DNA from 2 places in the Rhizobium sp. H4 genome. Region 1 is predicted to be linked to the other one. Evidence: predicted binding sites of a transcription regulator. Region 1 holds the regulator's gene; the other holds the start of a gene.
The links. The regulator LexA, encoded in region 1, represses DNA repair genes until DNA is damaged. The targets are predictions, from matches to a motif close to TGTTCNNNNTGTGTTCNG.

Region 1 (4,210 bases):
GGTGATCAATCGTTCGAAGCCTGTCATAATCGAAGGCGTGCAAATTACAATGCCGCAATTTCCAGCCTTCGTACCGGCGTTCTGAAGTGGCCTAAACCACGGTCGTGTCAACCTGTTGAACGTCAAGCCTTGGCAACCGCATCGAACGCAAGCAATTTCTCAAGCAGTCGCGGCATGTCCTTGAGATAGACCATGTTCGGGCCGTCGGACGGAGCGTTGTCAGGGTCCTGGTGGGTTTCGAGAAAGACACCGGCAATACCCGTCGCCACGGCTGCGCGCGCCAGCGTTTCGACGAATTCGCGCTGGCCGCCGGAGGACTCGCCCTGCCCGCCGGGCTGGGCGACGGAATGGGTCGCATCGAAAATGACGGGCGCGCCCATCGCCGCCATGATCGGCAGCGAGCGCATGTCGGAAACCAGCGTGTTGTAGCCGAAGGAGGCGCCGCGCTCGCACAGCAGCACGTTCGGATTGCCGCTGGCATTGAGCTTCTTCAGGACATTCTTCATGTCCCAGGGGGCGAGGAACTGGCCCTTCTTGACGTTGACGACGCGGCCCGTCTTGGCGGCAGCGATCAGAAGATCCGTCTGGCGGCATAGGAAGGCGGGGATCTGCAGAACGTCGATCACCTCCGCCACCTCGGCGCATTGCTCGGCGGTGTGGACGTCGGTCAGGACGGGAAAGCCGAATTCCCGCTTCAGGTCGGCGAAGACCTGCATGCCCTTTTCAAGCCCGATGCCGCGCTCGGCCGAGAGTGAGGTGCGGTTCGCCTTATCGAAGGAACTCTTATAGACGAGGCCGATGCCGAGCTTTGCGCAGAGATCTTTCAGCGTGCCGGCGACCATGAAAGCGTGATCACGGCTCTCCATCTGGCAGGGGCCGGCAATCAGCGACAGGCGGCCGGTATTGGAAAAGGTGACCTGGCCTTCGCCTTCGCCGATCTTGACCTCGGAATTTGTATCAGTGCTCATCGTGGTTCCTCGAAGGCAAAAAGCGCGCCCTGCCCGGGCGTGGGCTTCACCAGAATGCGATTGTTCTTGCGTGTGTATGTCACTCCGTTAGCAGCCAAATGCGCTTCTGTCACGGCAAGATCGGTAACGGTGAAGAGGATTGCCCGGCCGCGCAGACCACGATCGGCGGAGGAGACGACAGGCTCGAAATAGGCCTCCAGCCCTTCCGGCGTCATCAGGCTGATCTTGGCATTCGATGCCGCGATATTCATGCCGAAACCGGTTTTTTCCACCGCCGTTTGCCCGACGGCAAGACCAACGAAGGCGGCAAACGCAGCCGGCTCCGGCGCACAAAGCGCGATCTCGGCAAGGCCCGTCACGCCGTTGGCATGCGCCTCCAGCGCCGCGCGGTCGGCCGGGAACGAATTGATGCGCTGACAGGTGAAGAGAAAGAAGTCGGGCGCGCGCAGATCGCTTGAAAAGGCCAGTTTGAAGCTGCCGACGCTTTCCGAACCGTCCGGCATTCGCATCGGCCGGCTGAACTGCAACATCTCGCCGGCGCTCGCGCCGTTGCCGACGAATCGCCGATGATCGAGGCCGGCATCCTCGGTGAGGAAGGCCAGCGCCGAAAGGCCCTCCTCGCCGCAGCGGAAGCGGAAGGCACGATTGCGGGCGACGAAGACATTCCCCTGACGGGCCGCCGCCTCGCTCTCCTCGACGCTCGCCACGCCGAGCGGCTCGATATAGGTCTTGTCGGCGAAAAAGACGCAGGCATTTTCCGTTCCGAACGGATGGCGCGCATCGGCGGCGACGGTAAAGCCGAGCTTGCCGAGCCTTTCGCGCGCCAGATCGATATTGACGACGGGCAGCACGACATGATCCAGCGGGTGCGGCTTGGCGGAATGTGCGATCATAGGATCCCTCCTGACACGTCAAAGAGATGTGCGACAGCCCCATTCCCAATGCAAGACATGTGCGCCAATCCGGCGAATGAAAATAAAAATCTCGACGAGTTGGCGCGAAGTTTTACGGAAATTTAGCTACTTGCGGAACACATATGGAACATATAGTGTCCGTTCTGGATTTGTTTCAATCAGGGGTCTGACGTCGATGCTCACGCGCAAACAACAGGAGCTTCTCCTTTTCATTCATGAGCGCATGAAGGAATCCGGCGTTCCTCCCTCTTTCGACGAGATGAAGGATGCCCTGGATCTGGCCTCGAAATCCGGCATTCATCGCCTGATCACGGCGCTGGAGGAACGTGGTTTCATTCGCCGCCTACCGAACCGGGCCCGGGCCTTGGAAGTGATCAAGCTGCCGGAGGCCTATAGCCCCAGTCTTCAGCCGCGCCGCGGTTTTTCACCGAGCGTTATCGAAGGCAGCCTCGGCAAGCCCCAGCCGGTCGCCGCCCCCGCTGCCGCAAAGCCGATCGCCGACAACGGCAGCTCTGTCTCCGTGCCGGTCATGGGCCGGATCGCCGCCGGCGTTCCGATCTCGGCTATCCAGAACAATACGCACGACATCGTCGTTCCTGCGGATATGCTCGGCTCGGGCGAACATTACGCGCTGGAGGTCAAGGGCGATTCGATGATCGACGCCGGGATCTTCGACGGCGACACCGTGATTATCCGCAACGGCAGCACCGCAAGCCCTGGCGATATCGTCGTTGCGCTGGTCGACGACGAGGAAGCGACGCTGAAACGCTTTCGCCGCAAGGGCGCCTCGATCGCCCTCGAAGCCGCCAACCCGGCTTACGAGACCCGCATCTTCGGGCCTGACCGGGTCAAGGTGCAGGGCAAGCTGGTCGGCCTCATTCGCCGTTATCACTGACAGCCAACGGAGCTGATTCGGTAAAAGCGTCTTTGCGCCAATCATAGGCGCGATGGCGCATCCATGGACGCGACAAGGCATCGAATGCGGTTGCGACCTCGAGGCCTGTCTGCGCAAAACGCAATTCGACGGAACCGGTCCTGCGCAGCGTCTCGCCGGTGAAGAGTGTCGCACCCGAGTGGCAGCGGTCGAAACGCAGGCGCACCGCGGTCACGACAATCTCGCTGGCGTCGCAGGCCGGGCCGAGATAGGCGGCATTGTCGATGACGGCGACGACATGGCCATTGCCGAGCCTGGCGATACACCAGGCTTTCTTGACGCAGGAAAAACGATTTGCCTCACCGCCGGCTGCGGCGGCCACCATTGCCGTCCTCGCCTCATTCTGCTGATCGCGGGAAAGCCTGAGGCGGCGGTCCTCACCCTGCGGCGGGATGGCAGGGCCATCCAGCATCTTCGGCGGGTGGTGCGTCGGCAGGACCAGCGCTCTCTGCCACTGGTCGAAGATGAAGTCCGGCGGGTTTTCACGGTTGGAAGCCATTGCCGCCGTCGCGACGAGCGCGACCAGACCACCATCCTCGGAAATCACCAGATCCGGCGGTCGGGAACCCGGCAGGATCAGCACGATAAGCGTCGAGACGGCGAGGATCGATGTGCCGGCATGGCGCAATCGGGTGCGGAGCAGCGTCAGCAGCAGAAAGCCTGCCACGGCGACGGCGAAATACCAGGCGGGCAAACGGCCGAGGTCGATATCGCCGCCCCAGCCGGACACCGTCTTGGCGACCGCAATCACCAGATCGAGGCCGAAGCCGACCACAGTCCAGAGCGGAGCGTCCAGGCCGAACGGCATGAGCAACATCGCCAGCAGCCCGGCCGGCATGACGATGAAGGAGATGATCGGCATCGTCGCAAGGTTCGCCGGCAGGCCATAAGCTGTCAGGCGATGAAAATGCTCGACCGCAAACAGCGCCGTGGAAAAGCCGCCGATCAGCGAGGTCAGGAAGACGCCGCCGAAGAAACCGGCGACCGCCACGACCGGCCGCAGGACCGGCAGCTTCAGCAACGGGTTTTCCCGGACGCGCCGGTCCTTCCACAGCTGATAGCCCGATACCAGTGCCAAAGTCGCGGCAAAGGACATCTGGAAGCTCGGACCCAGGACTTCGGAGGGTGAAATGGCGATGATGATGAGCGCCGAGAGAACGACATTGCGCAGGCTGATCGACGGCCGGTCGAAGAAGACGGCAATCAGCATGATCGCCATCATGATGAAGGCGCGTTCGGCCGAAACCCCGAATCCTGAGATCAGGAAGTAGGCTGTAACGGCGACGAGTGCGCCGGCGGCGGCGATCTTCTTTGTCGGATAGGCTTGAGCGACACCCGGAACGAGGCTGAGCAGCATCCGGAAACCGACGAAGAAGATGCCGGCCGACAACGCC
Region 2 (4,210 bases), on a different contig from region 1:
ATCTCCCGCACCTTGCTTTCGGCCGATGCAATCAAGCCAGGAATGAGATCGGCCTCCGGCAGGTTCTTCCAGTATTTCTTCGGCATCTCCGCCTGCATCGCCTTCACCTTCAACCGGGCCGGATTGAAGATATTGATATAGTAGGTGCGCCAGAGTTCATCGGTGGCATCGCTGAGATTGGGCTTCTCGCAAGGTTCGTCGCTGATCGTCAGCCGCTCGCCGTCCCAGGCGGCCGACCCCTTGGGCGTGGCGATCAGCCAGTCCATGTCGGTGAAACGTCGTTGGAAGAAGGGCGCCGTCCGCCGGACGATATGGTGGTCAGGCTCGAACCAGGCGATGAATTTTCGCCGCCTCGCGGAAACCGCGCCAACCTCCTTGAAGCGGACGAAGGCCGTCATCTTGTGTGCATCGCGATGCACGTTTTTCGCCATCAGCCGGGCGCGTACGACATCTTCGTCGGAGGTCACCTCGAGCAGCTGCCGGTCCAGCTGCAGCCGCCAAAGCAGGCGGTAAAGCAGCGAGAAGCGCGCCGGATCGGAGTGACAGAGAACTGTTTCTGCAAGCTCGATGAAGGCGGGCGGCACCGTCATCGGCTTGCGTGATGCTGCCGGCGCCGGCGGCATGGCGTCGCGTTGGAACGAAAGATCCGCCTCCGCGCTTCTTTCGCGCCAGTCGATCTCCTCAGGCACTATGCCGGCCGCCGCCAAGGCACGTGCGGCATCGCGCCATTCGCCAAGATCACCTCGTCCTGCAAGCACGACCCGGCGCATCACAGCAACGACAATTGTTGAGGCTGCGGCTCGAACATGGCGCGAAGGTCCGGCCTATCGATCAGCCGGCGGGGCGACCAGCCTTCCGCCGAGATGAAGGATTGGACCTTCTTGATCGAAACGCCGAGCCGAGAGAGATCGTCGAGCCGCAGGCGGCGAAAGCGGCGCGCCGAAACGATCGCCTTGACGGTCTTGGTGCCGAGACCGGGCACGCGCAGCAACCGTTCACGCTCGGCCTTGTTGATATCGACCGGAAATTCGCCTCGGTTGGCAAGCGCCCAGGCAAGTTTGGGGTCGAGGTTGAGATCGAGCATGCCGCCCGCCTGATTGGCGGTGATCTCGTCGATGCCGAAACCGTAGAAGCGGTAAAGCCAGTCTGCCTGGTAGAGCCGGTGCTCGCGCATCAGCGGCGGCTTGATCAGCGGCAGGTTTTTCGACGAATCCGGGATCGGGCTGAAGGCGGAATAATAGACGCGCTTGAGGCCGTAGCTGCTGTAAAGCCGGCCGCTGGTCGCAAGGATGGTCGCGTCACTCGCGCCGTCGGCGCCGACGATCATCTGCGTGCTCTGGCCGGCCGGGACGAAACGCTGGCGTTTCTTGCTTTTCAGCGTCGGTTCGCCGGCGGCCTCGATCTTCAGCCTCAGATCAGCCATCGATCGCCGGATATTGGCGGGCTTCTTTTCCGGCGCGAAGCGGCTGATGCCGTTATCCGTCGGCAGCTCGATGTTGAGCGACAGCCGGTCGGCATAAAGCCCCGCCTCCTCGATCAGCCGCGGCGACGCCTCGGGGATCGACTTCAGATGGATATAGCCACGAAAATTATGGGTCACCCGCAATTCGCGGACGATGCGGACCATCTCTTCCATCGTGTAATCGGACGAACGAATGATGCCGGAGGAAAGGAAGAGGCCTTCGATATAGTTACGGCGATAGAATTCCAGCGTCAGCCACATCACCTCTTCCGGCGTAAAACGCGCCCGTTCGACATTGCTCGACGAACGATTGACGCAATAGGCGCAGTCGTAGATGCAGAAATTCGTCAGCAGGATCTTCAGGAGCGAAATGCATCGACCATCCGGCGCATAGGCATGGCAGATTCCGGATCCCTCGGTTGAGCCGAGCCCGCCGCTTGTGCTCGAATCGCGTTTCACCGTGCTGCTGGAGGCGCAGGAAGCGTCATATTTCGCGGCATCGGACAGGATGGCCAAACGTTCGGCAAGCGACTTCTTCATTCCTATGTTCACTATATGTTCTAATATAAGAAGTCAATCCGGCGCCATCCCATCACTGCCCGATTTTCGGGCGCATCAGCTCATATCGCGGGGGTTGCGTTGCGTTTATGCGAATTTTCTGGAAATCGGCCTTGGCGATCTGCTATAAGCGCTTAACTAGGATTGTGGCACGGTTCCGAAGCTCCCCTTCGGGACCTGTTTTCTTTTGTGTTTGCGCCTGACGTGCCGATGCAAGGAGTGAAGGACAGAAAAATGGTTGAAAAGGTACCGATGACACAGGGTGGTTTCGTCAAGCTGCAGGAAGAACTGCGCTGGCGTCAGCAGGAGGAGCGCCCGCGAATCATCGAGGCGATCGCCGAAGCCCGTGCCCATGGCGACCTTTCCGAAAACGCCGAATATCACGCTGCCAAGGAAGCCCAGAGCCACAATGAAGGCCGCATCAGCGAGCTTGAAGACCTGACGGCGCGCGCCGAGGTCATCGACCTCACGAAGATGTCGGGCGACAAGATCAAGTTCGGCGCCAAGGTGAAGCTCGTCGACGAGGACACCGAGGAAGAAAAGACCTACCAGATCGTCGGCGACCAGGAAGCCGACGTCAAGGCCGGCCGCATCTCCATCTCCTCCCCGATCGCCCGTGCGCTGATCGGCAAGGAAGTCGGCGATTCCATCGAGGTCAACGCGCCCGGTGGCTCCAAGGCCTACGAAATCCTCCAGGTTTCCTGGGGCTGATCGCCCGCCACAAACGAGACCCCTCCCTTGCCTGATATGCGTGACGTCGAGATCATCGCGCCTAATTTCAAGCGCCGGCTCTCCGGCGTCACGTCGACCATCGTCCAGCTCATCCCATGCCAGATCCGGCTCGGCATCAGGATCGCGCCCCTCGGTCCGGGCCTGCCCGAGGACCTGCCGAAACTGAGATGGTCACAGCTCCCTGGTCTGTGGCGCAGGCCGGCACGCCGGCGCCAGCGCATCTGGCACGCCCGCCGCAACAATGAGATGGCCGTCGGCATCCTGCTCCGCCATCTCCTGCGCATGCCGCTGAAGCTCATCTTCACCTCCGCCGCGCAGCGTCGCCACACCGCCTACACGAAATGGCTGATCCGCCGCATGGATGCGGTGATCGCAACCAGCGATCGCTCCGGCTCCTTTCTCGAGGTGCCGCACACGGTCATCCAGCACGGCGTCGATCTGTCCCTGTTCCACCCGCCGGAAACGGCGGAGGACGCCATTGCCGCGACCGGTCTGCCCGGCCGCTACCTTGTCGGCTGCTTCGGTCGTGTGCGCCATCAGAAGGGCACCGATCTCTTCGTCAAGGCTATGATCGAACTCTTGCCGCAGCACCCCGAATGGACGGCCGTCGTCTCCGGCCGGGTGACGGCGGAGCACGTGGGCTTCGGCGACAAGCTCAAGGCCGATGTCGCTGCCGCCGGGCTCGCCGATCGCATCCTCTTCCTCGGCGAAGTGCCCGATATCAAGGTCTGGTATCGCCGCCTGACGCTCTATGTCGCCCCCTCCCGCAACGAGGGCTTCGGCCTGACGCCGCTCGAAGCCATGGCTTCGCGCACCGCGGTGGTGGCCTCGGACGCCGGCGCCTATTCCGAACTCATCGCCGAGGGCGAGACCGGCTCGGTCGTTGCCGCCGGCGACGGTGAGGCGCTGACGCGGGCAATCGCTCCCTATATCGCAGATCCGGCGCTGGCGATCGCCCATGGCGAGAATGCGCTGCGCCATGTCCGGGAAAATTTTGCGCTGGAGAAGGAAGCAACCGCGATCGGCGCCCTTTACGACCGCCTTCTCGGCGGCAATCGCGGCTGACGCGGAACGGGAAACGGTCCGCTGAAGCATGCTGCATCTGGTTATCAGACGTTTCTCAGCAAGCAGTCTAAAATCGTCGCCCTAAGAGATCGCCGCCTGCGCCTCATCCGGCTGCCGCCACCTTCTCCCCGTAATACGGGGCGAAGGGGGATAGATGCGACCTCCCCGTCCCTCTCCACCTCTCGCAGGGCACGTCCCCTCGCCCCGTTTTACGGGGAGAGGGCTATGGTGAGGGGCAACCATTCGCGGCAACCGAACAGGCGTGGCACAAGGCCGAGGATGACGATGAGTAGAGAACGAGCTTAATCAATAAGCAAACGACCCGTTGGATCACGGGCCGCTGCAAGATTATCGACGATCGGGCGGGTTTATTCGGCCGGCTGAAGTCCGCCT

Region 2: the regulator LexA is predicted to act here: its motif matches at 2,008-2,025, upstream of C4N04_RS03780 (putative DNA modification/repair radical SAM protein).

What each region holds. Positions count from the first base shown of each region.
Region 1 is NZ_PSOW01000003.1:210,866-215,075, reverse strand. It holds gene kdsA (3-deoxy-8-phosphooctulonate synthase) at 123-968, opposite strand; gene C4N04_RS05960 (VOC family protein) at 965-1,861, opposite strand; gene lexA (transcriptional repressor LexA) at 2,058-2,777, shown strand; gene C4N04_RS05950 (ComEC/Rec2 family competence protein) at 2,758-4,210, opposite strand, start outside.
Region 2 is NZ_PSOW01000002.1:214,381-218,590, forward strand. It holds gene C4N04_RS03775 (UdgX family uracil-DNA binding protein) at 1-770, opposite strand, end outside; gene C4N04_RS03780 (putative DNA modification/repair radical SAM protein) at 770-2,002, opposite strand; gene greA (transcription elongation factor GreA) at 2,255-2,731, shown strand; gene C4N04_RS03790 (glycosyltransferase family 4 protein) at 2,759-3,817, shown strand; gene C4N04_RS03795 (dicarboxylate/amino acid:cation symporter) at 4,186-4,210, opposite strand, start outside.